Regions from separate parts of the Streptomyces sp. YKOK-I1 genome, predicted to be linked through region 1. Evidence: riboswitches for the same ligand, from Rfam matches in the RefSeq annotation. Region 1 holds a riboswitch; each other region holds the start of a gene.
The links. A riboswitch is a leader RNA that binds a small molecule or an ion and turns the genes downstream of it on or off. The one in region 1 is predicted to bind cyclic di-AMP.
Positions count from the first base shown of each region.

Region 1 (9,575 bases):
GATCGTGACGATCCTGGAGAACATCCGGCAACCACGCGACCTGAGAGCGCTGTCCGAGCCGGAGCTCGGCGAACTGTCCGAAGAGATCAGGGACTTCCTGGTGCACGCGGTCGCCAGGACCGGCGGACACCTCGGCCCCAACCTGGGGGTGGTGGAACTCACCGTCGCGCTGCACCGCGTCTTCGAGTCGCCGGTCGACCGCATCCTGTGGGACACCGGCCACCAGAGCTATGTACACAAGCTGCTGACGGGACGTCAGGACTTCTCCAAGCTGCGCGGGAAGGGCGGCCTGTCCGGCTATCCGTCCCGGGAGGAGTCCGAGCACGACGTCATCGAGAACAGCCATGCCTCCACCGCGCTCGGCTGGGCCGACGGTCTCGCCAAGGCCCTTCAGGTACAGGGCGAGAAGGGCCATGTGGTCGCGGTGATCGGCGACGGCGCGCTGACCGGCGGCATGGCCTGGGAGGCGCTCAACAACATCGCGGCCGCCAAGGACCGGCCGCTGATCATCGTCGTCAACGACAACGAACGCTCCTACGCCCCGACCATCGGCGGGCTGGCCAACCATCTGGCGACCCTGCGCACCACCGACGGCTACGAGAAGGTCCTCGCCTGGGGGAAGGACGTCCTGCTGCGCACCCCGCTCGTCGGCGCCACCGTCTACGAGTCGCTGCACGGCGCGAAGAAGGGCTTCAAGGACGCCTTCGCCCCCCAGGGCATGTTCGAGGACCTCGGGCTGAAGTACGTCGGACCGATCGACGGGCACGACATCAAGGCCGTCGAGTCCGCGCTCCGCCGTGCCAAGCGGTTCCACGGTCCGGTACTGGTGCACTGCCTGACCGAGAAGGGCCGCGGCTATGAGCCGGCGCTCGCGCACGAGGAGGACCACTTCCACACCGTCGGCGCCATGGACCCCCTCACCTGCGCCCCGCTCACCCCCTCCGGCGGCCCGTCCTGGACGTCGGTGTTCGGCGACGAGATCGTCCGCATCGGCGAGGAGCGCGACGACGTTGTGGCGATCACGGCGGCCATGCTGCACCCGGTCGGGCTCGGCGCCTTCGCCGAGCGGTTCCCGGACCGGGTGTGGGACGTCGGCATCGCCGAGCAGCACGCCGCCGTCAGCGCGGCCGGCCTCGCCACCGGCGGGCTGCACCCGGTCGTCGCGGTCTACGCCACCTTCCTCAACCGGGCCTTCGACCAGCTCCTGATGGACGTGGCGCTGCACCGGTGCGGGGTGACGTTCGTCCTGGACCGGGCCGGGGTCACCGGCGTCGACGGGGCCTCCCACAACGGCATGTGGGACCTGTCGGTCCTCCAGGTCGTGCCGGGCCTGCGGATCGCCGCCCCGCGCGACGCCGAGCAGCTCCGCGCCCAGCTGCGGGAGGCCGTCGCGGTGGACGACGCGCCGACCCTGGTGCGCTTCCCCAAGGAGTCGGTGGGCCCCGAGATCCCGGCGGTCGACCGGGTGGGCGGCATGGACGTGCTGCACCGGGCCGAGGAGGCCGAGGTGCTGCTGGTCGCCGTGGGTGTGATGGCGCCGGTGTGCCTCCAGGCGGCCGAGCTGCTCGCGGCGCGCGGCATCCCCTGCACGGTCGTGGACCCCCGTTGGGTGAAACCCGTCGACCCGGCCCTGCCCATGCTCGCCGCCGGACACCGGCTGGTGGCGGTCGTCGAGGACAACAGCCGTGCGGCGGGCGTCGGTTCGGCGGTGGCCCTCGCCCTCGGGGACGCCGAGGTCGACGTGCCCGTACGGCGGTTCGGCATCCCCGAACAGTTCCTCGCCCACGCCAAACGCGGTGAGGTGCTCGCCGACATCGGCCTCACGCCGGTCGAGATCGCCGGGCGGATCGGCGCGAGCCTCGCGCTCGAGGAGGCAGCCGGGCCAGTGAAGGAGAAACACGTATGACCAAGGAGTTCGACCTCGGCGCGCTCCTGGCCGAGCGCGGAGCCGAGCGCTACGAGCTGCACACGAAGTACCTCAACCACCAGCTCCCGCGCATGCTGCACACCATCGGCTTCGACAAGGTCTACGAGCGGGCCGAGGGCGCCCACTTCTGGGACGCCGACGGCAACGACCACCTCGACATGCTCGCCGGGTTCGGGGTGATGGGCCTGGGCCGCCACCACCCCGTCGTCCGCAAGGCGCTGCACGACGTCCTCGACGCCTCGCTCGCCGACCTCACCCGCTTCGACTGCCAGCCGCTGCCGGGTCTGCTCGCGGAACGGCTGCTCGTCCACAGTCCGCACCTGGACCGGGTGTTCTTCGGCAACAGCGGCACCGAGGCGGTCGAGACCGCGCTGAAGTTCGCCCGCCGGGCCACCGGGAAGCCCAGAGTCCTCTACTGCGACCACGCCTTCCACGGCCTGACCACCGGCTCGCTGTCGGTCAACGGCGAGGACGGCTTCCGCGCGGGCTTCGACCCGCTGCTGCCCGACACGGCCGTACCGCTCGGCGATCTCGACGCGCTGGCGCGGGAGCTGGGGAAGGGAGATGTCGCCGCCCTGATCGTCGAGCCGATCCAGGGCAAGGGCGTGCACGAGGCCCCGCCCGGCTATCTGCGCGCCGCACAGGAGCTGCTGCACCGGCACAAGGCGCTGCTCATCGCCGACGAGGTGCAGACGGGACTCGGCCGGACCGGCGACTTCTACGCCTACCAGCACGAGGAGGGCGTCGCACCGGACCTGGTGTGCGTGGCCAAGGCGCTCTCCGGCGGATATGTGCCGGTCGGCGCGACCCTCGGCAAGGACTGGATCTTCAAGAAGGTCTACTCATCGATCGACCGCGTCCTGGTCCATTCGGCGAGCTTCGGCTCCAACGCCCAGGCGATGGCGGCCGGCCTCGCGACCCTCTCCGTCATGGAGAACGAGCAGATCGTCGCGAACGCACGCGTCATGGGCGACCGGCTGAAGTCCCGGCTCGCGGCGCTGACCGGCACCTACGAGCTGCTCGCCGACGTGCGGGGCCGGGGCCTGATGATCGGCATCGAGTTCGGCCGGCCGAAGTCGCTGAAGCTGCGCAGCCGTTGGACCATGCTCCAGACCGCCCGCAAGGGGCTCTTCGCCCAGATGGTGGTGGTCCCGCTGCTCCAGCGGCACCGGATCCTCACCCAGGTCTCCGGCGACCACCTCGAGGTGATCAAGCTGATCCCGCCGCTGGTCGTCGACGAGCGGGACGTGGACCGGTTCGTCGACGCCTTCACCGAGGTGATGGACGACGCCCACGGCGGGGGCGGGCTGATGTGGGACTTCGGCAAGACCCTGATCAAGCAGGCGGTGGCCAACCGCTGACCGGCCCCGCGCCGACCGGCGCTTTTGCCTCTGAGGCAAGAAATTTGCCCCAGAGGCAACACTCCGGCTGAATGGACGTATGAGTTCGCCCGACTCCCCGTCCGCCCCGGACGACCTGCCGGCCGTCGCACCGCAGCTGCGGTCCCTGCGCCGCAGGGCCGCCCTCACCCTGGAGGCCGCCGCCCGCGCGGCCGGGCTCTCGCCCGCCCATCTCTCCCGCCTGGAGACCGGGCAGCGCCAGCCCTCGCTGCCGATGCTGCTCGCGCTCGCCAGGGTCTACGGTACGACGGTCTCGGAGCTGCTCGGCGAGACGGTCGCCGACCGGGACGCCGTGGTCCGCGCCGCCGAGATGGAACCCACCCGGGCCGGCGGCTGGACGTACTGGCAGGCCGGTGCGTCCGGGCGCGGGATGCAGGCCCTGCGGGTCCATGTCCCGTACGGGTCGCAGGGCGACATCGTGCGGGTGCACCCGGGGGAGGAGTGGCTGCACGTCCTGACGGGCCGGCTGCGGCTGCGCCTCGGGGACACCGTGCATCTGCTCGGCCCCGGGGACAGCGCGCACTTCGACTCGCTGACCCCGCACCGCCTCGCCGCGCAGGACCCCGACGGGGTCGACCTGCTCTTCGTCCACACCCTGCTGCAGAGTCCCACGGCCGCCCTGTGCCTGGGCCCCACCCCTGGAGAGACACCATGACCGACATGGAGGAGCGGTTCCCGCGCAGCCTCTGGATCCGGCTGATCATCTACATCGCGGCGGGGCACGTCCTCGCGGCGTTCATCTGGTTCCTGTTCGAGGTGGGGGCCAACCAGTAGGGGGCCGCGACCCGTAGGGACCCGCGACCGCGGCGTCAGTCGAGCAGCCGCTCGCGCAGCCGCTCCCGGGTCTGCGGAGCCAGCTTCAGCCCCTTCTCCAGATAGGGGTCGACCCCGCCCCAGGTCTCGTCGATGGTGTCCAGCGCCGCCGCGAGGTACTCCTCCCGGGCGTCGAACAGGGGGCTGAGCAGCTCCATCACCTCGGGGGTGTACGCGGTCGCCGCCGAGCCGCCGCGCCGCACCTTGTAGCGGCGGTGCTTGGCGTTGGACTCCAGGTAGTCCGCGAGGATCGCCTCGCGCTCCACGCCGAGGGCGAGCAGCGTCACCGCGACGGACAGACCGGCGCGGTCCTTGCCGGCCGCGCAGTGCATCAGCGCCGGGACGCTGTCCTCGGCGAGCGCGTGCAGCACGCGCGAGTGCTCGGCCGTACGCCCCTTGATGATCGTGCGGTACGAGGCGATCATCCGGCCCGCGGCCTTGCCGTCGCCGAGGAGGACGCGCAGCTGCTCGATGTCGCCGTCGCGGACCATCTTCCAGAACTCCGCGCCGTCCGCCGGGTCCGACAGCGGCAGGTTCACATTGAGCACCCCCGGCAGCGCGACGTCCGGGCCCTCCAGCTTCTGGTCCGCCGCGTTGCGGAAGTCGAACACCGTGTGCAGGCCCAGCGAGGACAGGAACGCGGCGTCCTCGTCGGTCGCGTGCGCGAGATGGCCGCTGCGGAACAGCACGCCGTGCCGCACCCGCCGTCCGTCGGCGGTCGGCAGACCCCCCCACGTCCCGGAAGTTGCGGACACCTGCCAGCTCGGGCTCGGTCGACGGGATCTGCTGCGTCACGGGGGCTCCCTCCCGGGTCGGGCTCCGCCGGTGCGGCTCGGGTGACCGACGGGACCGATTCGACCATACGACATGGATTCCCCGGGCAACGGGTTGTCCACAGCCGGACGAATCCTTCGTCTCCCCAGGTGAAACGTTTGTCCACAGACGTTGCCGGGCGGGGCGCGCGCAGCTGATGATGTTGGGGCTTGATCGCACCTGTTCGAATCAGTGGGGGTTTGATGCCCGAGACCGTGAAGCCCGAGATCGCCGCGGACGGCCGTACCTGGCTCCTTTCGGGGCCGGCGAGCAGCTATGCCCTCCACCTCACCGAGGCCGACGAACTGGTGCATCTGCACTGGGGCCCGAGGATCGCGCTCGCCGACGCCGAGGCCCTCGCGGCCGTGCCCTTCCAGGGCCGCGCGTCCTTCGAGGCCGCGCTGGACGGGCGTGAGGAGTACCCGGTGGAGGGCGGCCCCCGGTTCGTCCGCCCCGCCCTGTCCGTGCGCACCGGCACCGGGCGCCGCGGCACCGAGTGGACCTTCGAGTCGTACGAGATCCAGGACCCCGACGACCCGGGCGCCGAGCTGCGGCTGCGGTTCCGGGACGGCGCCCTGGTGATCACCCTGCACTACCGGATGCGCGGCGACGTCGTGGAGCGCTGGACGGCCCTGCGCAACGACGGCGAGGAGCCGCTGGAGCTGCTGCGCGCCGACTCCGCCACCTGGACCCTGCCCGAGCGCGACGACTGGCGGCTGTCGCATCTGCACGGCCGCTGGGCCGCCGAGTCCCGGCTGGTGCAGGCCCCGCTGACCTACGGCGAGAAGATCATCGGCAGCCGGCGTGGCCACACCGGTCACCAGTACCTGCCCTGGGTCGCCCTCGACACCGACGCGACCGAGGAACGCGGCGAGGTCTACGGCTGCGCCCTCGGCTGGTCCGGTTCCTGGCGTATCGCCGTCGCCCAACTCCCGGACGCGCGCGTGCAGATCACCGGCGGCGCCGGGTACGACGACTCCGGTCTGCTGCGGCTGGCTGCGGAGGAGTCCTTCACCACGCCGCTGTTCGCCGGTCTGTGGAGCGACGCGGGCTTCGGCGGGGCCAGCCGCGCCTGGCACGCCTACCAGCGCGCCCATGTGATCCCGGACGCCGAGCGGGACCGGCCGGTGCTGTTCAACTCCTGGGAGGCCACCTTCTTCGACATCTCCGAGGAGCAGCAGGCCACCCTCGCCCGGCGGGCCGCGGCGATCGGCGTCGAGCTGTTCGTCGTCGACGACGGCTGGTTCGGCGCCCGCACCGGCGACCACGCCGGCCTCGGCGACTGGTGGCCCAACCCGGACCGCTTCCCGAAGGGCCTCAAGCCCCTCGCCGACTACGTGCACGCCCTCGACATGCAGTTCGGCATCTGGGTCGAGCCCGAGATGGTCAACCCGGACAGCGATCTGTACCGGGCGCACCCGGACTGGGTCCAGTTCCAACCGGGACGAAAGCGGACGGAGTTCCGCAATCAGCTCATGCTGAACCTGGCGCGCGAGGATGTCCAGGAGTACCTCTGGGAGCGGCTCGACGGTCTGCTGTCCAGCGCCCCCATCGACTACGTCAAGTGGGACTTCAACCGCTGCTTCACCGACGCCGGCTGGCCGGACGACCCCTACCCGCAGCGCCTGTGGGTGGACCACGTGCGCGCCCTCTACGCCCTGCTGGACCGGCTGCGGGCGGCCCACCCGGGGGTGGCCTTCGAGTCCTGCTCGGGCGGCGGCGGACGGATCGACCTCGGCATCCTGGCCCGCACCGACCAGGTGTGGACCTCCGACAACACCGACCCGCTCGACCGGCTCGACATCCAGCACGGCTTCAGCCAGATCCACCCCGCGCGCGTGATGGCCGCCTGGGTCACCGACAGCCCCAACACCCAGCTCAACGGCCGGATCAGCTCGCTGCGCTTCCGGTTCGTCAGCGCCATGGCCGGGGTGCTCGGGGTCGGCGGCGACCTCTCCGAGTGGACCGAGGAGGAGCTCGCCGAGGCCCGCCGCTGGGTGGACCTCTACAAGGAGATCCGGCCCCTCGTCCAGCGCGGCGACCAGTACCGGCTGCGCCCTCCGGCCGGCGGGCTGAGCGCCGTCCAGTACGTCCGCGGCGACGAGACCGTCGTCCTCGCCTGGCTCCAGGCCCAGCGCTACGGCGAGCCGGTCCCGGTGCTGCGCCTGCGCGGCCTGGACCCGGCGGCGTCGTACGAATGCCGCGAAACGGGCGAAGTTCACCGGGGTGCGGTGCTGTTGCACCACGGGCTGCGGACCGGGCTGCGCGGCGACCTCGATGCGACGGTTATCCGTCTGCGTCGCATCTGAGAGTTCTGTCCGAATTGAAGCCTTCGTTCCAAGTCGCTCTGGAATAAGGGATCCTGGAGGGGTATTACGTGAGCAGGGTCATATCCGTGACCCTGTGTCGCCCGTCATGTTCACGTAATCAGAGTGCTTTTCCAGGGTGTTAGCCGAAATTCCCCGTGTCTGTTGCACGGAGCGTCACTGGGAATTCGCACAGCGGATCAAGAGAAAGGCGTGAACAGGGCAACCACTGCTTGTTCCTGTGCGTCTTGGTCGCTTACGTTCCACACCAATCCGGACGGACGCCGAATCCTGCCGCCGCCCGGAATCCGCACACTCACCCGTGCACGGCAGGAGCGGGGGACCCACAGGCAGAACCGCCTGCTCCGGTCTCCGGAACAGGCTTGGGGTAAAGCCGCGACCCGTCGCGGCCGGGCATCTCCAGTCCGCACCCGACAGCTCACCTCGCAGGCGCCGGAGAGGAATTCGCCATGCCCGCGAAGGGTAAGCACCGCCGCCCGAAGACCCAGCGCTTCACCCGCTCCATCGCCGTCGCCGGAACCGGCGGGGCCGCACTCGCCCTCCCGCTCATGGGGGCCACCGGCGCCCACGCGGCCACCGCCGACTCGGTTTCCCGGTCGGCCGCCCAGGCCATTTCGACGTCGGTCGCGGAAAGCGCCGTACAGGCCGCTCCGGTGTCGCGGAAGTCCGCCGCCTCCAGTACGCGGACCTACACCGTGCGGGCCGGCGACTACCTCGCCAAGATCGCCGACGAGCAGAAGGTCAGCGGTGGCTGGCAGAAGCTGTACGCGGACAACCGTGAGGCCGTCGGCGGCAATCCGTCGCTGATCCACCCCGGCCTCGAGCTGTCGATCGGCAAGAAGGCGGCGAGCACCAAGTCGTCGTCCGGTTCGTCCGGTTCCTCCTCGTCGAAGTCGTCGCAGTCCTCGCAGTCGTCGTCCTCCGCGAAGTCCTCCGACGCGAAGTCCTCGACGTCGTCGTCCTCCTCGAACACGGCCGCCCAGGACACCGGGAGCGGCACGAGCACCTCCAGCGGCTACACCCTGCCGGTGTCCGGCGCGACCGTCGGAACGGGCTACCGCGTGGCCGGCAGCATGTGGTCCAGCGGCTACCACACCGGTGTCGACTTCGTCGTCCCGACCGGCACCTCCCTCAAGGCCATAGCCGCGGGCACGGTCGTCTCCGCCGGCTGGGGCGGCGCGTACGGCAACCAGGTCGTCATCAAGCTCAACGACGGCTACTACGCCCAGTACGCCCACCTGTCGCAGCTCTCGGTCTCGGCCGGTCAGACGGTGACCGCGGGCCAGCAGATCGGTCTCTCCGGCGCCACCGGCAATGTGACCGGCCCGCACCTGCACTTCGAGATCCGCACCACGCCGAACTACGGATCCGACGTGGACCCCGTCGCCTATCTCCGCTCCCACGGCGTCGCCGTCGGCTGACCCCCGCCGACGCCGATCGCCGATCGCGCCTGACGCGCACGCCTGACACGCAGGCGAAGGCCGGACCCGAGCCCCGGGTCCGGCCTTCACTTTGCGTGTTCATGATCGTCGTATTGCGGTCTCGTGGCATCCCTTTTCGCCCCATCGACAGCCGGGTCAGGGTGGGGACACAGTGATCCCCATGAAGGGCAAGCGCTTTCTACGAAGAACCGTCGCCGTCACCGCCGCCCAGCTGCTGGCCGGCCTCCTCTGTGCCCCCGCGGGACAGGCGGCCGACGACGGCCCCCCGCGCCGGAGCGTGGAGAACCTCGACCGCGGGCTGGTCGCCGTACCGGCCGAGGACGGGCGGAGCACCTTCCTCAGCTGGCGCCTGCTGGGGACGGAGTACGCCCGCCACGGCGACGCGATCGCCTTCGACGTGTACAAGAACGGCCGCCGGCTGAACCGCACACCGCTCCGGCGGTCGACGACCTACCGGGACACCTCGCCGGGCACGGGGACGTACACCGTGCGCGCGGTCGTCGACGGCCGGGAGCGGCGGGCCTCCTCGCCCGCCCTGGTCCTCGCCGGCGGCTACGCCGAGATCCCGCTCGCCGTCGCCGACGGCTACACCGTGCAGCACGCCTGGCCCGGCGACCTCGACGGGGACGGGCGGTACGAACTCGTCGTGAGCCGTCTCGCGCAGACCCGCGACCGGTCCGATCTGCTGGAGGCGTACAGCCTCACCGGCGAACGGCTGTGGCGGGTCGACCTCGGCCCCGGCTCCTACACCCAGGCCGGCGGGAACGGCGCGAACGACCCGGCGCCCGCCGCGATCAGCGGCTCGACGGCGATCGGCGGCTACCGCAACGACGACAACGTCACGGTCTACGAC
Region 1 covers NZ_BAAGDR010000001.1:8,585,336-8,594,910, forward strand. Annotated here, with positions in the region: gene dxs (1-deoxy-D-xylulose-5-phosphate synthase) at 5-1,906, shown strand; gene ACYQ8Q_RS38255 (aspartate aminotransferase family protein) at 1,903-3,288, shown strand; gene ACYQ8Q_RS38260 (helix-turn-helix domain-containing protein) at 3,368-3,982, shown strand; gene ACYQ8Q_RS38265 (DUF6126 family protein) at 3,979-4,101, shown strand; partial or broken gene ACYQ8Q_RS38270 (tyrosine-protein phosphatase) at 4,137-4,935, opposite strand; gene ACYQ8Q_RS38275 (alpha-galactosidase) at 5,157-7,262, shown strand; cyclic di-AMP (ydaO/yuaA leader) riboswitch at 7,567-7,725, shown strand; gene ACYQ8Q_RS38280 (M23 family metallopeptidase) at 7,730-8,701, shown strand; gene ACYQ8Q_RS38285 (rhamnogalacturonan lyase family protein) at 8,883-9,575, shown strand, end outside.

Region 2 (9,575 bases), 4.2 Mb from region 1:
TCCCCCCTCTGGGGGAGTTCGAGGACGAGGCCCGTTCAGGGGGCGGGATCACTCGGCGGGAACCACGCACGTCCCCTTGGCCCACCACTGCGGCAGCATCGCGAGCGCCTCGTCGCCGAGCGGGTTCACCCCCGGGCCCGCCGCGAGCGAGTGCGCCACGAGCACGTGCAGGCACTTCACCCGGTCCGGCATGCCGCCCGCGCTCGGAAAGCCCGTCAGCTCCTCGATCTCGTCCCGGCGCCGGACGTAGTCCTCGTGGGCGGCGCGGTAGGCGGCCGCGAGCTCCGGGTCGCTCTGGAGCCGCTCCGTCATCTCCTTCATCACGCCGTTGGCCTCGAGCGTGCCGATCGCGGAGTTCGCCTTGGGGCACGTCAGGTAGTACAGCGTCGGGAAGGGGGTGCCGTCGGGCAGCCGGGGCGCCGTCTCGACGACGTCCGGCTGCCCGCAGGGGCAGCGGTGCGCGATCGCGCGCAGTCCGCGCGGCGGGCGGCCGAGCTGCTGCTTGAAGGCCTCGACGTCGGCGTCGGTGGGCTCGGTGCGCGGGGTGGTCGGCGGGGGCGTTTCCATGCTTCGGGGACTGTCTCTCTGTCGGTTCACTGGTCGGAGGCGTCGGACTTGTCGACCCCGTCCCAGACGTTCGAGTACCAGGGGCGGTCGGCCGCCCCGAGTGCGGCGCGGGCCTTCTTGACCGCGTCCGGGTCGATCACGATGAAGCCGGTCTCCCCCGGCATCACATAGTGCAGCCGCTCCCGGATCTGCTGCTCGGCGTACGCGTCGTCCTGCCAGCGTGCCTTGAGATCGCGCAGTTGTTCCACCCGCCGGGTGGCCTCGGCCTTCTCGCGCTCCAGATCGGCGATGTCCGCGCGCTGCGAGACGTACTGCCGCATCGGGTAGGCGAGCGCCACGATCAGGGTGCACAGGACCAGCGCGAGCAGCGCGGCGCGGCCGGTCAGCCGGGAGCGGCGGGCCTGGCGCTTGGTCTGGGAGCGGTAGACGCGGGCCGCGGTCTGCTCGCCGAGCACCCGCAGTCTCGTCGCGGTGGAGAAACGGTCCCGGTCCTTCGCGGCCATCGGCTTCGCGCCTCCCCTTTCACACGCGCGTACGTCCCCGCACACGGTACGGGACCGAGTACGGGGACGTACGTACGACTGGCTGTCGCGTGACCCGGGCGGGGTCAGCCCTTGGACACTCCGCCGCGACTGTGCCTACTGGTTCGCGGAGCGAAACCGCGGGAAGGCCGAGCGGCCGGCGTACACCGCGGCGTCGTCGAGGATCTCCTCGATGCGCAGCAGCTGGTTGTACTTGGCGACGCGCTCGGAGCGGGCCGGGGCGCCGGTCTTGATCTGGCCGCAGTTGGTGGCGACGGCCAGGTCGGCGATGGTGACGTCCTCGGTCTCGCCGGAGCGGTGGGACATCATGCACTTGAAGCCGTTGCGCTGGGCCAGCTCGACGGCGTCCAGGGTCTCGGTGAGCGAGCCGATCTGGTTCACCTTGACCAGCAGGGCGTTGGCGGTGCCCTCCTCGATGCCGCGGGCGAGGCGCTCGGGGTTGGTGACGAACAGGTCGTCGCCGACCAGCTGCACCTTGTCGCCGATGCGGTCGGTGATGACCTTCCAGCCGGCCCAGTCGTCCTCGAACAGCGGGTCCTCGATGGAGACGAGCGGGTAGGCCGCGACGAGCTCCTCGTAGTACTCCGTCATCTCGGCGGCGGAGCGGTCCTTGCCCTCGAAGAGGTACTTGCCGTCCTTGTAGAACTCGGAGGCGGCGACGTCGAGGGCGAGGGCGATCTGCTCGCCCGGGATGTAACCGGCTTCCTTGATGGCCTCGAGGATGAGGTCGAGGGCGTCGCGGTTGGAGCCGAGGTTCGGGGCGAAGCCGCCCTCGTCGCCGAGGCCGGTGGACAGGCTCTTGGACTTCAGGACCTTCTTGAGGGTGTGGTAAACCTCGGTGCCCCAGCGCAGGGCCTCGGAGAAGGACTCCGCGCCGATCGGGGCGATCATGAACTCCTGGATGTCCACGTTGGAGTCGGCGTGCGAGCCGCCGTTCAGGATGTTCATCATCGGCACCGGCAGCAGGTGCGCGTTGGGGCCGCCCAGGTAGCGGAAGAGCGGCAGGTCGCTGGCCTCGGAGGCGGCGTGGGCGACGGCCAGGGAGACGCCGAGGATGGCGTTGGCGCCGAGGGAGCCCTTGTTGTCGGTGGCGTCCAGGTCGAACATGGCCTGGTCGATCAGACGCTGCTCGGTGGCGTCGTAGCCGACGAGCTCCGGGCCGATCTGCTCGATGACGGCGAGGACGGCCTTCTCGACACCCTTGCCGTGGTAGCGGTTGGGGTCGCCGTCACGGAGCTCGATGGCCTCGAAGGCACCGGTGGAGGCGCCGGACGGAACGGCGGCACGACCCGTGCTGCCGTCGTCGAGGCCGACCTCGACCTCGACCGTGGGGTTGCCTCGGGAGTCCAGGATTTCCCGGGCTACGACGACGTCGATGGACGGCACGAGCATCTCCTTCTTGGGATGTGACGCTGGTTGTGCGGGGCACAGGGGCCTTGTCGGCCTTTGGTGGGCCTTGCGCCTAGAGCCTATCCGCCCCGGGGCCCGCGGCAGCCGACCGACCGCCCCGTGGACAAACTGACCGTACACATTGTTCCCCATCGGAACAAAGAGGGGGTGGCGCGGAGGCGAACAGCTGGGCAAAGAAAACCCCGCTCCGGTGCGTACGGGGGAATGCGCACCGGAGCGGGGAGCCCGTGGGGACGGGGGGGACCCTCACGAGGTCTTCAGTGTGCGGGGCCTTCATGTGAGCGGCCTGTGGCCCCGCCGGGAAGCGGGTGTGTCACTTCAGGTGCAGCTGCTGACCCGGGTAGATGAGGTCCGCGTCCTCGACGATGTCCTTGTTGAGCTGGAACAGCTTCTGCCAGCCGCCCTTGACCTTGTGCTTCTCAGCGATCGAGCTGAGGGAGTCGCCCTTGACGACCTTGTACTCGCCGTCACCCTTCTTGACCTTCTTGCCGGTCGGGGTGGTGACCGTCTTGGAGGCGGCCGGGCGCTCGGCGGAGCGGGAGGCGGTCTGCTGCTCGGTGGAGCGGGTGGCGGTGGAGCCGTTCGAGCTGCTGGAGCTGCTGGAGCTCGACGAGGAGCCGGTGCTGCTGGAGCTGGAGCTGCCGCCGCCGTAGGGCGTGCTGGACAGGCCGGTGCCGCAGACCGGCCAGGCGCCCTTGCCCTGGCCCGCGAGGACCTTCTCGGCGATGGTGATCTGCTGTTCCTTGCTGGCCAGGTCGGCGCGCGCGGCGTAGGCGGTGCCGCCGTACGCGGCCCAGGTGGAGGCCGAGAACTGCAGGCCGCCGTAGTAACCGTTGCCGGTGTTGATGGACCAGTTGCCGCCCGACTCGCACTGGGCGACCGCGTCCCACTCGGAGGCGGTGGCGGCGGAGGCGTTGCCGGCCGCCATCAGCGGGGCGGCGATGGCGACACCGGTGACGCCCGCGAGAGCGGCGACCCGGGTGGCCTTGTTCGGACGGCGGTGCTTGCCCTTGCCGGAAAACAGCATGGTTCATCCCCTCACCGACGCCTGCGAGGTGAGCTGTCGGGTTCGGGCCGGTTGAGTTGCCCGGCCACGCACCTCACGGTGCGCGGCTTCACCCCGAGCCGGTTCCGGCGGTCAACCGCCGGGCCCGGCACTTACCTTGGGTCCCCCGCTCCTGCCTACGGCGCTTGACGCGACGACTGTTCCCGGGCCGCCACTGGCAGGATTCGGCGTTGCGGCGGCCGGGGCCCGGATTGCCGAGCGGTCCTGACCGTAGACACCCCATCCCGGGAATTTCAAAGACGATCACGACTTCTGAGACTCATCCCACACTTTCACCAAACCGGACAATCACCGCGAAGTGGGACGTGAACTCCCGGTGTTTTTGGGGGCGTTCCGCCCCTATTACACCGCTGTGTCGAGGGTCTGACCGGGCATGATGGCGCCCGGATCGGCGCCGATACGGCCCTTGTTCTCGGCGTAAAGGGCGCGCCATCCGCCGTCGATACCAAGGGAGTCGGCAATGGAGGCGAGGGTGTCACCCTCGCGGACCGTGTAGGTGGAGGCGGCGTGCCGGCCGGCACTGGCGGTCGAGGTGCCGGCCGCGGCGGCCTCGTCGGCGGTGGCGCCGCGATGCCGGCCGGAGCCGAGGGAGCTGGTGTCGACCAGGCTCCAAGTCCCGACATCCTGGACCACATTGTCCGAGTTGTCCGCTTCCGGGGTGGTCGCGGACGAGCCGCCGGATCCCTGTGCGTCATCCTTGGAATCGCCCGAAGTGTCGGACTTGCCGGAGTCGTTCGCCTCAGAGGAGGAAGCGGACGAAGGGAACTCCGAGGCCGAAGCGGACGGATCGGCCGAGGGGGTGGACGCGTCCTCGCCCGAGTCGCCGGATCCGTCGGAGTCACCGGAGTCGGACGACCCCTTGGACAGGTCGGACAATCCGGAGGACACGGACGAGTCGGACTCGTCGTCCGCCACTCCGGTGTCCACGCCCTCCGCCGCGCCGTTCACCTGGGTGAGCCCGGACGTCAGCCCGCAGGTGCCCCAGGCGCCGACGCCCTCCTCGGCGAGGAGCTGCTGGGCCACGGCTATCTGCTGGTTGCGGCTGGCCAGATCGGGGCGGGTGGCGTAGTCGAGGCCGCCGTACGCCTCCCAGTCCTCCTGGGACAGGCTCAGGCCGCCGTACTCGCCGTCGCCCTTGTTGGCGCTCCAGGACCCGCTGGTCTCGCACTGCGCCACCTTGTCCCAGACCGTGCCGTCGGCCGCGCTCGCGCCACTGGCGGCGAGGAGCGGGATGGCGATGGCGGAGCCGGTCACTCCGGCCGCGACGAGGAGGGCCGGAGCCTGACGGGGGCGGCGGTGCCGACCGTTCCCGGAGAGCATGCGAGGGCCTTTCTCTGGACAGCAGTGACCGGCGCGACGGACGACGTGAGCGCACATGAGTTCGCCGCGCTGACGACCGAACGTATCGGCAGACGATCACTTGTCACAAGTTAATGCCGCGCAGATCACGTGAAGATCACAGACTTGAGGGTTGGTCACCTTTGCTGCATCGGACGGTCACACTGCGGCTGACCTCAGGTCAGCTCTCTGTGTGCCACCGGCCGGCCACGCACCGCGGTGAACTCCACGGGCAGGGTGCGCAGTCCGCGCATGATGAGCCCACCGCGCCATCTCAAGTCGGCCGGGTCCGCCGCGAGCCGGAGGTCGGGGAGCCGGGTGAGGAGGGTGGCGAGGGCGCTCTGGCCCTCCAGCCGGGCGAGGGGGGCGCCCAGGCAGTAGTGGATGCCGTGGCCGTACCCGAGGTGCTGGTTGTCGCGGCGGGAGAGGTCGAGGGTGTCGGGGTCGGTGAAGCGGGCGGGGTCGCGGTCGGCGGCGGCGAGGACGACGAGGACGGGGTCGCCGGGGGCGATGTCCTGCCCGCCGAGGGTGAGGGGTTCGGTGGCGAAGCGCCAGGTGGCCAGTTCGACGGGGCCGTCGTAGCGCAGGAGTTCCTCGACGCCGGTCTCCAGGAGGGCGCGCTCTCCCTTCGCCAGGGACCGCTGGAGCCGGTCCCGCTGCCCGGGGTGGGTGAGCAGGGCGTAGGTGCCGTTGCCGATGAGGTTGACCGTCGTCTCGAAGCCGGCGAACAGCAGGATGAAGGCCATCGCGGCGGCCTCGTTCTCGGTGAGGTGCTCGCCGTGGTCGGAGGCGCGGATGAGACCGGAGATGAGGTCCTCGCCGGGCTCCGGCCGCTCGGGGAGTTCCGCGCGCTTGCGGTGGATCAGCTCGAGCAGATAGCCGCGCATCTTCTTCACGGACCGCGCGACACCGCCCCGGGGCCCGCCGCCGTGACGGATCATCATGCCCGCCCAGTCCCGGAAGTCGTCCTGGTCCTCGCGGGGTACGCCGAGGAGGTCGCAGATCGCGTGGATGGGGAGCGGGAAGGCGAAGTCATGGATCAGATCGGCCTCGCCCTCGCCGACGAACCGGTCGATGAGGTCGTCGGTCAGCTCCTGCACCCGGGGCGCGAACTCGGCGACCCGGCGCGGGGTGAACGCCTTGCTGACCAGCCGCCGCAGCCGGGTGTGGTCCGGCGGGTCGATGTTCAGCAGATGCGTCATCAGCTCGGCCTTGCGCTCGCCCGGAATGCCGGTCTTGCCCTTGGCGTGCTCGGGCTCGTCGTGGTGCGCGGGGTTCTTGGAGAGCCGCTGGTCGGCGAGGGCCTGCTTCGCGTCGGCGTACCGGGTGACCAGCCAGGCCTCCACTCCGCTGGGCAGCCGGGTCCGGTGCACGGGGGCGTGCTCGCGCAGCCAGGCGTAGGCCGGGTAGGGATCGGTGGCGAACTCCCAGGTGAAGAGCTCGGGGGCGGGTGGAACGGCGGCGATCGGGGAGTGGGGCCGACTGGTCACTTCTTCTGCTTCTCCCGCTCGCGGATGGTGTCCCGGTAGACGCGGGCCGCCGCACGCAGGGCCTCCTCCGGGTCGATGCCCTCCGCCTCAGCCCGGGTGGCGAGGGCGAGCAGTTCGTAGCCGATGCCCGCGGCGGCGGGCAGGGGGACGTCGAGGCCGGCCGAGCGCACTCTCGACGACAGCTTCGCGGCCAGGGCGAGACCGGGCTGGTGGAGGGGGATGCCGTCGGTGACGGACTCCCGTTGCTTCTCCACCGCCTTGGTGCGCAGCCAGTGCGCCTTGACCTCCTCCGGGGTGGTGGCCGTGGCGTCGCCGAAGACATGCGGGTGGCGGTGGATGAGCTTGGTGACGATGGTGGCGGCCACGTCGTCGATGGAGAAGGGGGCGTCCTCGTCCTCCTCGGCGATCCGGGCGTGGAAGACGACCTGGAGGAGGACGTCGCCCAGTTCCTCGCGGAGCTCGTCGCGGTCGCCGTCCTCGATGGCCTCGACGAGTTCGTACGCCTCCTCGATGCCGTACTTGGCGAGGCCCTTGTGGGTCTGCCGGGAGGACCAGGGGCACTCGCGGCGGATGCGGTCCATGACCTGGATCAGGTCGAGGAGGCGGGCGCCGGGGAGGTCGTAGGAGGCGGGGAGCAGTTCCAGCTCGGGCATCGCGACCCGGCCGGAGCCGGCCAGCCGGGCCAGTCCGTCCGTCAGGGCCGGTTCACCCTCGCCGGTCGCCACGACCACGACCGTGCGTCCGCCCGCGCAGGCGGTGAGCAGGTCCTCGGCGGTCGGGGCGGACTCCTCCACCCGTATCCCCGCCTCGCGCAGATACGGCAGCTGCGGGTGGGCGCCGTCGGCGCACAGCACCCGGTCCGCCTCGCGCAGGACCTGCCAGGCGGGCCAGGACAGCAGGCCGGGGGCGACGCGGTGGCTGGTGGTCAGCAGGACGACTCGGCCCGTCGGGGAGCCGGAGGGTGCGGTCACATCGTTCACACCCCGAACGTAACCCACGCCCGCCGACCGCTCCGCCCGGTTGTCCACAGGCCGGGCGGCCGGTCATACCGTCGTACGGTCACACCTTCATACGCCCCGTGGTCCTACGCCCCGTGGTCCCACGCCCTGCGGTCAGGTCGGCTGGGTGTCCGCCGCCGTGACCTCGCGGACCCACGGCGTCTTCGCGTCCACGCGGCTGACCTTCTTCACGTCCCAGGTTCCGTAGCGCGGGTTGACGTCGACACCGACCTCCTTCGACGTCACCGACAGCGCGCTCCAGAACGCGGCGTCCCCGGTGGTGGTGCCGAGCTGCGTGGCGAGCTTCTCCGCCTCCAGCTGAAGGCGGAGGTTGTCGTCGAGGCGCTCGGGCGCGACGCCGTACTGCTGGAGCCAGGAGGTCTCCAGGCCCTGCGCGCCGCCCGCCTGCTGCTCCAGACCGGCCCGCACCTGCTGGACCTCGCGGCGGCTGACGGTGATGCCCGCGTCCTCGGCCGCCCGGTCCAGCACCTCGTCCAGGACCATGCCGTGCAGGGTGTCCCGGGTGAGGGTGCTGGTCTGGGCGAGGACCTGGGCGTACTGCGCCTCGTCGGGGACGGCCGCCCGCTGGGCCTCGCGCACCTCGTTCACCCGGTTCTCGAGCTGGGCGACGGTGATCCGCTGACCGCCGACGACGGCCGCCGCGCCGGGATGCGCGTCGTTCCCGCAGGCGGTGAGGAGGGGGGCCGCCATGATCGCGGCGGACAGCAGGAACGCGGTGCGACGGCGACGGCGGTGCAAGGGAACCTCCCGGTCGGAGATTGTGCGACGGTGCACAAAGTCTTGCGGTGATCGATGGTAGGCAGTGGGGCGCCTGGGGCCAACCCATTCGACCAACGATTCACCAGGACTTCGGGCACCGCCGCGCTCGGACACGGCCCGCTCGTCGGTGCGAGGGATCAGCCCCGTGCCGCGGCCACCGCGTCCTCGACCGCGCGGGCGACTCCCGCGCGCAGGCCGTCGCCGGTGCTCACCGTGCTGACGTTGATCCCCGCGCGCGTGCCGCCCACCAGGACGAAGGACACCTTCCGGTGACGCGCGGCCGTCTCCTGCGCGGCCGTGACCTGCGGCTTGCCGACGGCCAGGACGACCTCGTACGAACGCTGGAGAAGACCGTCGGGGAAAGGGCGCGCGTTGCCGGTGCTCTGCTCGCCGGTCACCGGGGCGTAGCTCACGCGCGCGTGCGTCTTCAGGGAGGCGTCCTGCATGCCCTGCCAGACGGCTGCCGCGGTGGTGCCGGGGTGATGCCCTGGTCGCCGGTGAGCAGGCAAGCGTCTACGTCGGTGTAGGCGCGGGCGCGGGTGGCGGGGATCGGGGGGGCGGTCGTCGTGCGAGAAGAGGAGGACGGCGGTGACCAGCAGGGCGGCCGTCACGGCGAGCGCCCCCGCCGTGAGGGCGATGGTGCGTCCGCTCAGGGCGCGCAGCGACGCCAGGACGGCGCGCCCGAGAACCGTCGCGCGCCCCTCACGCCCGCCACGCCCCGACTGCGCCGGGCGCGCCTGGGTCACCTGTCTCACTTGCCTGGCCCTACGGCCGCCCCCTCATCCGGCGTGTCCGGCGTCCGCCGCCGGACGCGGCCATACCCGCCACGCGTGCGTGGCCGCTCCCGCCGTCGACAGGGCGATCAGCAGCACGTCGAGACCGAACAGCGCGCCATGGGTGTCGACCGGGGTGAGCGCCCGCTCGGCGGTCCAGGCCGCCAGTACGGCGCCGAAGAAGGCGGAGGCCCGCCGGTCGGCGCGGGTACGGCGGCGCAGGGCGAGGACGAGGGAGGGGACGGGGCACAGCAGCCCCAGGCTGAGGACGGGCAGTGCGGCGAAGCGGTCAGCCCACGAGGGCGACCGGGGCGTCCCACGCGTCGCGGTCCACCGTGATGGTGTAACCGCCGCGGGTCTCCTTGCTGTTGACCAGGTACTGGTGGCCACGGCTGTGGTCGGTGTACTGCGTGGAACCCCACGGCCAGTCGGTGGTCGTGGTGTTCTTCTTGTCCCACAGCGCGTACCACAGGTTGCCCGGCAGGTCCGTCTTGTCCGTGGCGTTGGCGATCGCCTTGGCGCTGGAGCTGCTGAAGCCGTAGTAGCCGGCGCGGTAGGTCTTGGCGCGCAGGGTCTTGGTGAAGGAGCGGACGTACGCGAGCACGGCGTCG
Region 2 covers NZ_BAAGDR010000001.1:4,410,552-4,420,126, forward strand. Annotated here, with positions in the region: gene ACYQ8Q_RS19180 (DUF501 domain-containing protein) at 49-567, opposite strand; gene ACYQ8Q_RS19185 (FtsB family cell division protein) at 594-1,070, opposite strand; gene eno (phosphopyruvate hydratase) at 1,206-2,501, opposite strand; gene ACYQ8Q_RS19195 (transglycosylase family protein) at 2,833-3,546, opposite strand; cyclic di-AMP (ydaO/yuaA leader) riboswitch at 3,550-3,719, opposite strand; gene ACYQ8Q_RS19200 (transglycosylase family protein) at 3,928-4,905, opposite strand; gene ACYQ8Q_RS19205 (cytochrome P450 family protein) at 5,100-6,413, opposite strand; gene ACYQ8Q_RS19210 (nucleoside triphosphate pyrophosphohydrolase) at 6,410-7,393, opposite strand; gene ACYQ8Q_RS19215 (SurA N-terminal domain-containing protein) at 7,526-8,122, opposite strand; gene ACYQ8Q_RS19220 (hypothetical protein) at 8,329-8,946, opposite strand; gene ACYQ8Q_RS19225 (hypothetical protein) at 8,971-9,354, opposite strand; gene ACYQ8Q_RS19230 (glycoside hydrolase domain-containing protein) at 9,254-9,575, opposite strand, start outside.
Region 2: it holds a riboswitch for cyclic di-AMP, as region 1 does, so the genes downstream of both, ACYQ8Q_RS19195 (transglycosylase family protein) here and ACYQ8Q_RS38280 (M23 family metallopeptidase) in region 1, are expected to answer to the same signal.

Region 3 (9,575 bases), 2.5 Mb from region 1:
ACGCGCGCCGCGCCGGACGTGGGTTCGATCAGGCCCATCAGCATGCGGATCGTGGTGGTCTTGCCGGAGCCGTTGGGACCGAGGAAGCCGAAGACGCTGCCCGCCGGGACCGTGAGGTCGAGGCGGTCCACGGCGAGCTGGCCGCCGTGGTAGCGCTTGGTGAGGGCGTGGGTGTGGATGACGGGTTCGTCATCCATGGGCTCTCCCTTCCCTATCCATGGGCTCCCCCTTCGTCCATGGGCTCCCCCTTCGTGCGCTTCCCCCGGGTCTGCGGGCTCCGAGGCCTCCTGCTTCGCGTTACTTCGCGGAGTCCGCCGCCTTCACCAGGGCGTCCTTGGTGACGGCGCCGACGTAGATCCTGCCGTCGTCCGTGACCAGGGCGTTGATCAGCCGGGTGGAGAAGACGGTGCCGGAGCCGAACTTGCCGCTGACCTTGTCGCCGAAGGAGCCGAGGAAGCCGCTGAGGGCGCCGCCGGCGTCGGAGCCGAGTTCGGAGTTGAGCTCGGAGTCGGAGGGGACGCCCTTGCCGCCGGTCTCGACGACGGCGACGGAGGTCCAGCCCTTGCCGAGGACGTCGAAGCCCTCGGGCTCCTCGCCGGCGCCGGTGCGGCCGTCCGCTCCGCCGAGGCCTTCGAGGCCCTTGGGGAGGTCCTCGGGCAGGTCCTCGCCGGACGCGCCCGGCTTGCCGGAGTCCTTCGCCGCCTCGTCGGCCTCGGTGACCTTGGCGCCCTTGGGCGGGGTGAAGTCGAAGGTGGAGGCGGCGGGCTTGGCGAAGGTGACCTGGGTGAAGCCGGCGTCCACGACGGCGGCGCCGCCGCTCGACGGGGTCAGCGTGAACTTGAGCGGCAGCCCGGTCTTCGCGTCCACCGCCACACTGATCGCGCCGACCGTGGAGCCGGACTGCTTCGGCTTGATCAGCAGCTTGTAGGCGTCACGGCCCGCGACATGGACCGTGCCGTCGACGGTGACCGAGGTGGTGTCGTCGACCGCCTTGAGGGCGTCCTCGGTGAGGTCCTTGGGGGTGGCCGGCGGCTCCGCTTCCTCGGCGCCCTTGCCGGCGCTCTCGTCGGTGGTCGCGTGGTAGACCTCGTTGGTGGCGCTGTCGTAGCCCCACACGTCCTTGCCGTTGTGGATGACGCTGTACTCGGCGGCGTCCTCGACCAGGGAGAGCTTCTGCCGGTCGGGGCCGTCGGAGGCCACCCGCAGCGTGTGGGTGCCGGAGGCGAGTTCGGTGAGCTTGGCCGAGGGGTCGGCCGACGATCCGTCACCGCCGTTGCCCGCGACGCCGGAGAGCAGACCGCTCTCCAGGCCGCCGAGGTCGGGCAGGCCGAGGTCGGTGGTGATCTTCACGGTGCCGGACAGCTGCTGCACGTCCGAGGCCGCGATCTTGTCGAGGAGCTGCTGGGCGGTGATCTTCGGCAGGTCGGGGTCGCCGGAGTCGGCGAGCGCCGGGACCAGGCCGATCGTCGCCGCGGCGACGCCGATCACGGTGACCGGGACGACGTAGCGCACGGCCTTGCGCCGCCCGACGCGCAGGTCGTCCGTCTCCCCGGCGGTCGTGCTGTCGTCGGTTGCGTTCGGTGCCATGTGTGCCTTACCTCCGTCGTCGGCGGCGGCTGGTCATCTCACGGAGAGCGTCCCCGCCCCGTGCCGCCATTCTCACCCGAATCGGTGAGGAGTGGTGTTCTCCGTGGTTCCCATCTGACCAAATCCCACATGAGGAGGCGTCACCCCACGGACTCAACTCCGCGTACACCTGGGGTATGACACGAGGGACGCCGGGGCCCTTCTCCCCTTAGGGGTCGGGGACGACGAGCGCGCAGGGCTTTCGGGGATGTCCGGGGGCGTCAGCCGGCGCGGTGGACGACGGCGTCGCAGAGCGCCATGAGGGCCGCCTTCGCATCGCACTCCGTGAGGGGGGCCAGGGCGGCGCGGGCCTCCTCCGCGTAGCGCACGGTGTCGCGGCGGGCCTGCTCCAGCGCCGGGTGGGCGCGCAGGGCCGCGACCGCCTCGGCGAGCCTGGCGTCGTCACTCAGGTCGGAGTCGAGGAGCTCGCACAGCGCGAGGTCCTCGGGCAGCGCCTGCTGGGCCGCCCGCTCGCGCAGCCGCAGCACCGGCAGGGTGGGGACGCCCTCGCGCAGGTCGGTGCCCGGGGTCTTGCCCGACTCGTGGGAGTCGGAGGCGATGTCCAGGACGTCGTCGGCGAGCTGGAAGGCGACCCCGAGCCGCTCCCCGTACTGGGTGAGCACGTCCACCACCGTCTCATCGGCGCCCGACATCATCGCGCCGAAGCGGCAGGACACCGCCACCAGGGAGCCGGTCTTGCCGCCGAGGACGTCGAGGTAGTGGTCGACCGGGTCGCGGCCGTCGACCGGGCCGGCGGTCTCCAGGATCTGGCCGGTGACCAGCCGCTCGAACGCCTCCGCCTGCACCCGCACCGCCTCCGGGCCGAGGTCGGCCAGGATGTGCGAGGCGCGCGCGAAGAGGAAGTCGCCGGTGAGGACGGCGAGCGAGTTGCCCCAGCGGGCGTTCGCGCTGGGCACACCGCGCCGCACCGCGGCCTCGTCCATCACGTCGTCGTGGTACAGGGTCGCCAGATGGGTGAGCTCCACGACGACCGCTGAGGGGACGACCCCCGGCGCGTACGGGTCGCCGAAGCGCGCGGCGAGCATCACGAGCAGCGGCCGGAACCGCTTCCCGCCGGCCCGCAGCAGATGCTGGGCCGCCTCCGTGATGAACGGGACCTCGCTCTTGGTGGCCTCGAGCAAGCCTTCCTCGACAGCCGCCAATCCGGCCTGGACATCGGCTTCCAGAGCCTGGTCCCGCACGCTCAGCCCAAACGGCTCGACGACGGTCACGAGGAGTCTCCTGTCTGCTGGTGTCTATCGGCGGCTACGCGGTTTGTCGATAGGTCTCTGCGCTCACTCAAGTCAGCGTATCCGGTCAGGTTTCGATCACCGCCAGCCCCCACGGTTACAGCCCGGACAGGCCCTATGAGAAGGGGCACCCCTTAAGCCGCCATCTGGGTTTATTGCCCGATTCACCCCTCTTGTGGACTCCGGTGAGTTGCCTCACTCGCCCAGCCGAACCGCCCCCCTTCCGGCCCCCCTCCGTTCCACCCCGACACCTCGGTCCGCACGGGCGAGTTGATGCTTTGCAGCCACAAAGGATCAAGCACCTCATAGACCGCGGATCAAGGTCAATAGGGGTTAACCATGAATTCGCCACTTGTTCCGGACATGTGCTCTCGCATACGTTCCCGGCCTGTCGGGCGGACGCCTAATCCTGCCGCCGCCCGGACACCCACCGAGAACACCACGGCAGGAGCGGGGGAACCAGGTAAGTCGCCGCACCGGTCGAACCGGGCCGTGCCTTTGGGCATGCTCCGGACAGACCGATACGGCTTGGGGTGAAGTCGTGTCCGTGAGGGCACGGCCGGGCAGCTCCCGCCCGAACCCGACAGCTCACCTCGCAGGCGACGGAGAGGAACTTCGCCATGCCTGCTCAGCCCCGACGCGCCCGCCGTCTCGCCCGCACGCTCGCCGTCGCCGCCACCGGCGTCACCGTGCTCGCCCTGCCGATCCTCGGCGCGACCACCGCCTCCGCGGCCACGCCGACCGTGGCCACCGCCACCAGCCTCGGCTACGCCAACAACCTCGACGGCTGGATCCGCGCCTCGCTCCAGGTCATGGCGCAGCACGGGATCCCCGGCACCTACAACGGCATCTACCGCAATGTGATCCGGGAGTCCTCGGGCAACCCGTCCGCCGTCAACCTCTGGGACTCCAACGCGGCCGCCGGCACCCCCTCCAAGGGGCTGCTGCAGATCATCGACCCGACCTTCAACGCGTACCACGTCTCCGGCACGTCCTGGGACCCGTACGACCCGGTCGCGAACATCACCGCGTCCTGCAACTACGCGGCCGCGCGGTACGGCTCGATCGACAACGTGTTCGGCGCGTACTGAGCCGACCCGCGACTACCGGCCACCAGCCACCGGCCACCAGCCACCAGCCACCGGCTACCGGTAGAGACGTTCGAGGACGACGGCCACGCCGTCGTCCTCGTTCGACGTCGTCACCTCGTCGGCCACCGCCTTCAGCTCCGGATGGGCGTTGGCCATCGCGACCCCGCGGGCGGCCCAGTCGAACATCGGGATGTCGTTGGGCATGTCCCCGAAGGCGATGGTGTCCTCGGGCCTGAGCCCCAGATGCCCGGCGGCCAGGGCCAGCCCGGTCGCCTTGGTGATCCCGCACGGCTGCAGCTCCACCGTGCCCGGCCCGGACATGGTGACGGTGGCGAGCGAGCCGACCACCGCGCGGGCCGTGGAGGCCAGTTCGTCGTCGGAGAGCGTCGGATGGCGCAGCAGCACCTTGCTGATCGGCTCGCACCACAGGTCGTCGCGGCGCTCCACGCGCAGGGCGGGCAGGGTCGGGTGCGGCATCAGATAGCCCGGCTCGATCAGCGTGAGCCCGTCGACGCCGTCCTGGTCGACGGCCGCGTACACCTGCCCGACCTCGGCCTCGATCTTGCCGAGCGCGGTCTCCGCGAGTTCCCGGTCCAGGGTGACCGACCACAGCAGACGGTTCCCGCCGGCGTCGTACAGCTGCGCGCCCTGACCGCACACCGCGAGTCCTCTGCTGTGCAGACGGTCCAGGAGCGGTCGTACGCGGGGCGCGGGCCGGCCGGTCACCACCAGATGGCGAGCGCCGGCCGCCGTCACCCGCGCGAGCGCGTCCAGCGACCGGTCGGAGAACGTGTCGTCGCCGCGCAGCAGCGTTCCGTCCAGGTCGGTGGCGACGAGGGAGTACGTGGTGCGCTCGGCATATGCGGTGGGTGCGGCCATGATCAGAGAATACGGATCCCGCACCCCCCGGACTCGACGTGCACCGGACCAGGACGGAGTCCGGCCCCCTTCTGTCAACTCCCCTTCTTTTGTTGACCGATCACTCACCGATCGCGGGTGAACACGGGTGACCACGGGTCCGAAGGACGCCTTTCCGACACATCGCCGGGCAACGACCCGTGCCGCTCGCCGGAGGCTCGACGTAACGTGTGGCCCGGCCGCCCGCACCCGCGGAGCGGACGCGAGCACGACACGGTGAGCACGAAAGAGAGGCAGTACCCGATGCCCCCCTTCGACGTCCCCGAGGGCGACCCCTTCGGCCCGCACAACCTCCCCTACGGCGTCTTCTCGCTCCCCGCCCCGGCGGAGCGGACCGTCGGCGTCCGGTTCGGCGACCATGTCCTGGACGCGGGCGCCGCGGCCCGTGCGCTCGGCTCGCCGCACGCCGCCCTGCTCGCCCGGCCGACCCTCAACCCCCTGCTGGCGGCGGGCCGCGCCACCTGGTCGGAGGTCCGGCGCACCCTCACGGCGGCCGTCACCGACCCCGCGCACCGCGCCACCCTCGAAGCGCACCTGCACCCCCTGTCCTCGGTGACCCTGCATCTGCCGTTCGAGGTCGCGGACTACGTCGACTTCTACGCCTCCGAGAACCACGCCCGGAACGTCGGCCGGATCTTCCGCCCCGACGCACCCGACTCCCTCACCCCGAACTGGAAGCATCTGCCGATCGGTTACCACGGGCGCTCCGGCACGGTGATCGTCTCCGGGACGGACGTCGTCCGCCCGTCGGGCCAGCGCAAGGGCCCGGCCGATCCCGCCCCGGTGTTCGGCCCGTCCGTCCGCCTCGACATCGAGGCCGAGGTCGGCTTCGTGGTGGGCGTGCCGTCGGCGATGGGGACGCCGGTGGCCGCGGGTTCCTTCCGGGACCATGTGTTCGGTCTGTGCCTGCTCAACGACTGGTCCGCCCGGGACGTCCAGGCCTGGGAGTACGTCCCCCTCGGCCCCTTCCTCGGCAAGTCCTTCGCCACCTCGGTGTCGGCCTGGATCACCCCGCTCCAGGCGCTGGAGGAGGCCCGGGTGGCGCCGCCCGGCCGCACCCACCCGCTGCTGCCCTACCTGGACGACACCGACGCCGAACCCGCCGGCTACGACCTGCGCATCTCGATCGCGATCAACGGCCATGTCGTGTCCGAGCCCCCCTTCGCCTCGATGTATTGGACCGGCGCCCAGCAGCTCGCCCACATGACCGTGAACGGCGCCTCCCTGCGCACCGGCGACCTCTACGGCTCGGGCACGGTCAGCGGCCCGGACCCGGAGCAGCGCGGCTCCCTGCTGGAGCTGACCTGGAACGGCCGCGACGCCCTGGAACTCCCCGACGGCAAGCGCACCTTCCTTGAGGACGGCGACGAGGTGACCCTGTCGGCGTGGGCCCCGGGTCCCGGCGGCCTGCGGGTGGCGCTCGGGGAGGTGAGCGGGCGGATCGTGGCGGGATGACGGCCTGCTTCCAGCAGGCTGACGCGGACGGTCGCCGCCGTCATACTGGCGGCGGGCGCGGTGCTCGTGCCGCTCCCGCCGCACGTCTGTCGCACCCCCGGCCGGACCTCCGCTTCCGGAGCACGGCCCCGCCGCACCCTGTGCGTCCTCCGCCCGTCCTCTCCGACCAGGATCCGGAGCCCCTGGCATGACCGATGGCATGAGTGTCTGCCTGCTCCTGCTGAGCGCCGTCGCGGTGACGGCCGCCGTACCGGTGCCGCGTGCGCTGACCCGGGCCAAGTGGCCGGAGCGGGAGCCGGTGGTGGCGCTGTGGGTGTGGCAGTGCCTGGTCGCCACGGTGCTGCTGTGCTGCCTGACGGCGCTGGTGCTCGGTGCCGCCGCCGTCTTCCACACCGTCCGCGCCCAGGTCTTCGCGCCCGCGCCGCCCGCGGTCACCGAGGCGTACGACCTCTCCGCCGCCCCGCCCTGGGCCGCCGCGCTCACCGTGCTGCTGGCCTGCGGGGCGGCCTGGACCACCGCGATGCTGGCCCGGGAGCTCGTCGAGGCACGCCGACGCCGCGGCCAGGCCCGCGCCCATCTGCGGGAACGCGCCCCCGAGCTGCCCGCGGGCCTGCCGTCCGCCCGGGGCCCGCTGCTCGTGCTGGAGGACGAGTACCCCGACGCCTGGTGGATGCCCGGCAACCCGCCCCAGCTGATCGTCACCACCGGGGCCCTGCACCGCCTCACCTCCCACCAGCTGGACGCCGTCCTGACCCATGAGCGCGACCACGCCCGCGCCCACCACGACTGGCTGCTGCACCTCTCGACCGCCCTGGCCACCGGATTCCCCCGCATTCCGCTCTTCTCTCATTTCTGCGACCAGACCCATCGCCTGGTCGAACTCGCCGCCGACGACACCGCCTCCCGTCGCTGCGGTCACCTGACCACCGCCCTGGCACTGATCGAGCTGAACCAGCACCGGGGCGTCCTGTCCTGCGCCTCCAGCCACCGTCTCCTCGGCGAGCGCGTCGACCGTCTGCTGGAGCCGCCGCCCCGGCTGGGCCGCAGACACCGGGCGCTGACGACGGCGGTGGCCGGGCTGGTGCCTCTGCTCCCCCTGCTGATCGCCTTCGCACCGGGCCTCAACGCCCTGGCGTGACACCGGCCCGGGAGTGGCAGATCTTGCCGCCCATCCAAAGAAACCCCAGGTCAGCACGCCATACCGGATGGACACGGTCCGTCCATGCCGCCCCACGACCGCATCCGCGACCACGCCGGACCAGGCGCGACCACCGTCGCCGCCCGACGGGCACGCTCCCTCATCGATGCCGTGGCGCCCTTGGCACGGGCGGCCGACGACGCCTCCCGCCTGCTGGGCACCACCCTGGACCGGCTCACCGGGACCCGGACGTCCTGGTGCGCGGCGCCGCCTACGGCACGCTGGGCGCTGTCGGCTGCCCGGCACCGCTCACCGCCCGCGCCGTGGCCGCGCTGGCCGCCCCGGCCTGGCAGGTGCGGTGCGGTCCGGTGCCGCGACGGCCCTGTCCGCGGCCGGACCGGAGGCCGCGGTGCCCCCGCTCGCCAAGGCCCTTGCCGACCCGAACGCCGACGTGCGCAAGGCCGCCGTCCTGGCCCTCACCCGGCACCGCCACTCCGAGGCGCCCGCGCGGCCCTGGCCACGGCCACGGCCGACTCGGACGCGGACGTCAGGGCGTACGCGGGACGGGCGTTGTGAGGGCGCACGCGGGATGGCCGGGTCGGCCCGGCGGCTATATCCAGTCGTCCGGCTCGGGCTCCATGTCCATCTCGGGCCAGTCGTCGTCGGCCCCGGTCCCGACACCGGTCCCGACACCGGAACCGGACCGTGAAGCTGCCGCGCCGCCCTCGTCGTCCCCCGCGGACGCGCCCGGCGCATCGCCCAGCTCCGCCAGCACCCCGATGACGCCTTCCCCGTACGTCGCGAGCTTCTTCTCACCGACCCCGCTGATGCCGCCCAGCTCCCGCACCGACGTCGGCCACACGGTGACGATCTCCCGGAGGGTGGCGTCGTGGAAGATGACATACGCCGGGACGCCCTGCTCGCGGGCCTGTTCGGCACGCCAGGCGCGCAATGCCTCGAAGGCGGGTTGCAGCTGCTCGGGCAGCTCGGCCGCGGCTGCCTTGGCCTTGCCCTTCCCTCCGGACGACGAGGCCGACGACCCGGACGCCTTCGCCGTCGCCGGCTTCTTGGGCTCCTTGCGCAGCGGCACCTCCCGCTCGCGCCGCAGGACCTCACCGCTGGACTCGGTCAGCACCAGGGTGCCGTACTCCCCCTCGACCGAGAGGAGGCCCTGCGCCAGCAACTGCCGGATGACGCCTCGCCATTCGCCCTCGGCGAGATCCTCGCCGATGCCGAACACGGACAGCTGGTCGTGGTCGAACTGGATGACCTTGGCCGTGCGCTTGCCCAGCAGGATGTCGACGATCTGCACCGCACCGAACTTCTGCCCGCGCTCCCGCTGGAGCCGCACCACCGTCGACAGCACCTTCTGGGCGGCGATCGTGCCGTCCCAGGTCTCCGGCGGGGCGACGCAGGTGTCGCAGTTGCCGCAGCCCGCGGGCGCGGGCTCCTGCCCGAAGTAGGCGAGGAGCTGGCCCCGACGGCACCGGGCGGTCTCGCACAGCGCCAGCATGGAGTCAAGGTGGGAGGTGGCCCGTCGGCGGAACCCCTCGTCGCCCTCGCCAGACTGGATCAGCTTGCGCTGCTGGATGACGTCGTTGAGGCCGTAGGCCATCCAGGCCGTCGAGGGGAGGCCGTCACGGCCCGCGCGGCCGGTCTCCTGGTAGTAGCCCTCGATCGACTTGGGCAGGTCGAGGTGGGCGACGAAGCGGACGTCCGGCTTGTCGATGCCCATGCCGAAGGCGATGGTCGCGCACACGACCAGGCCCTCCTCGCGCAGGAACCGCGCCTGGTGCGCGGCGCGGGTGCCGGCGTCCAGCCCCGCGTGGTACGGGACCGCCTCGACGCCGTTCTTCGAGAGGAACTCGGCGGTCTTCTCCACGGAGTTGCGCGAGAGGCAGTACACGATGCCCGCGTCACCCGCGTGCTCCTCGCGCAGGAAGCCCAGGAGCTGCTTCTTGGGGTCGGCCTTGGGCACGATCCGGTACTGGATGTTGGGACGGTCGAAGCTCGCCACGAAGTGCCGGGCGCCCGGCATGTTCAGCCGCTGGGTGATCTCCTGGTGCGTCGCGTGGGTGGCCGTCGCGGTGAGCGCGA
Region 3 covers NZ_BAAGDR010000001.1:6,120,979-6,130,553, reverse strand. Annotated here, with positions in the region: gene ACYQ8Q_RS27220 (ABC transporter ATP-binding protein) at 1-197, opposite strand, end outside; gene ACYQ8Q_RS27215 (LolA family protein) at 298-1,587, opposite strand; gene ACYQ8Q_RS27210 (polyprenyl synthetase family protein) at 1,848-2,858, opposite strand; cyclic di-AMP (ydaO/yuaA leader) riboswitch at 3,295-3,493, shown strand; gene ACYQ8Q_RS27205 (transglycosylase SLT domain-containing protein) at 3,497-3,967, shown strand; gene ACYQ8Q_RS27200 (HAD family hydrolase) at 4,022-4,846, opposite strand; gene fahA (fumarylacetoacetase) at 5,129-6,340, shown strand; gene ACYQ8Q_RS27190 (M56 family metallopeptidase) at 6,540-7,478, shown strand; partial or broken gene ACYQ8Q_RS27185 (HEAT repeat domain-containing protein) at 7,721-8,054, shown strand; gene recQ (DNA helicase RecQ) at 8,089-9,575, opposite strand, start outside.
Region 3: it holds a riboswitch for cyclic di-AMP, as region 1 does, so the genes downstream of both, ACYQ8Q_RS27205 (transglycosylase SLT domain-containing protein) here and ACYQ8Q_RS38280 (M23 family metallopeptidase) in region 1, are expected to answer to the same signal.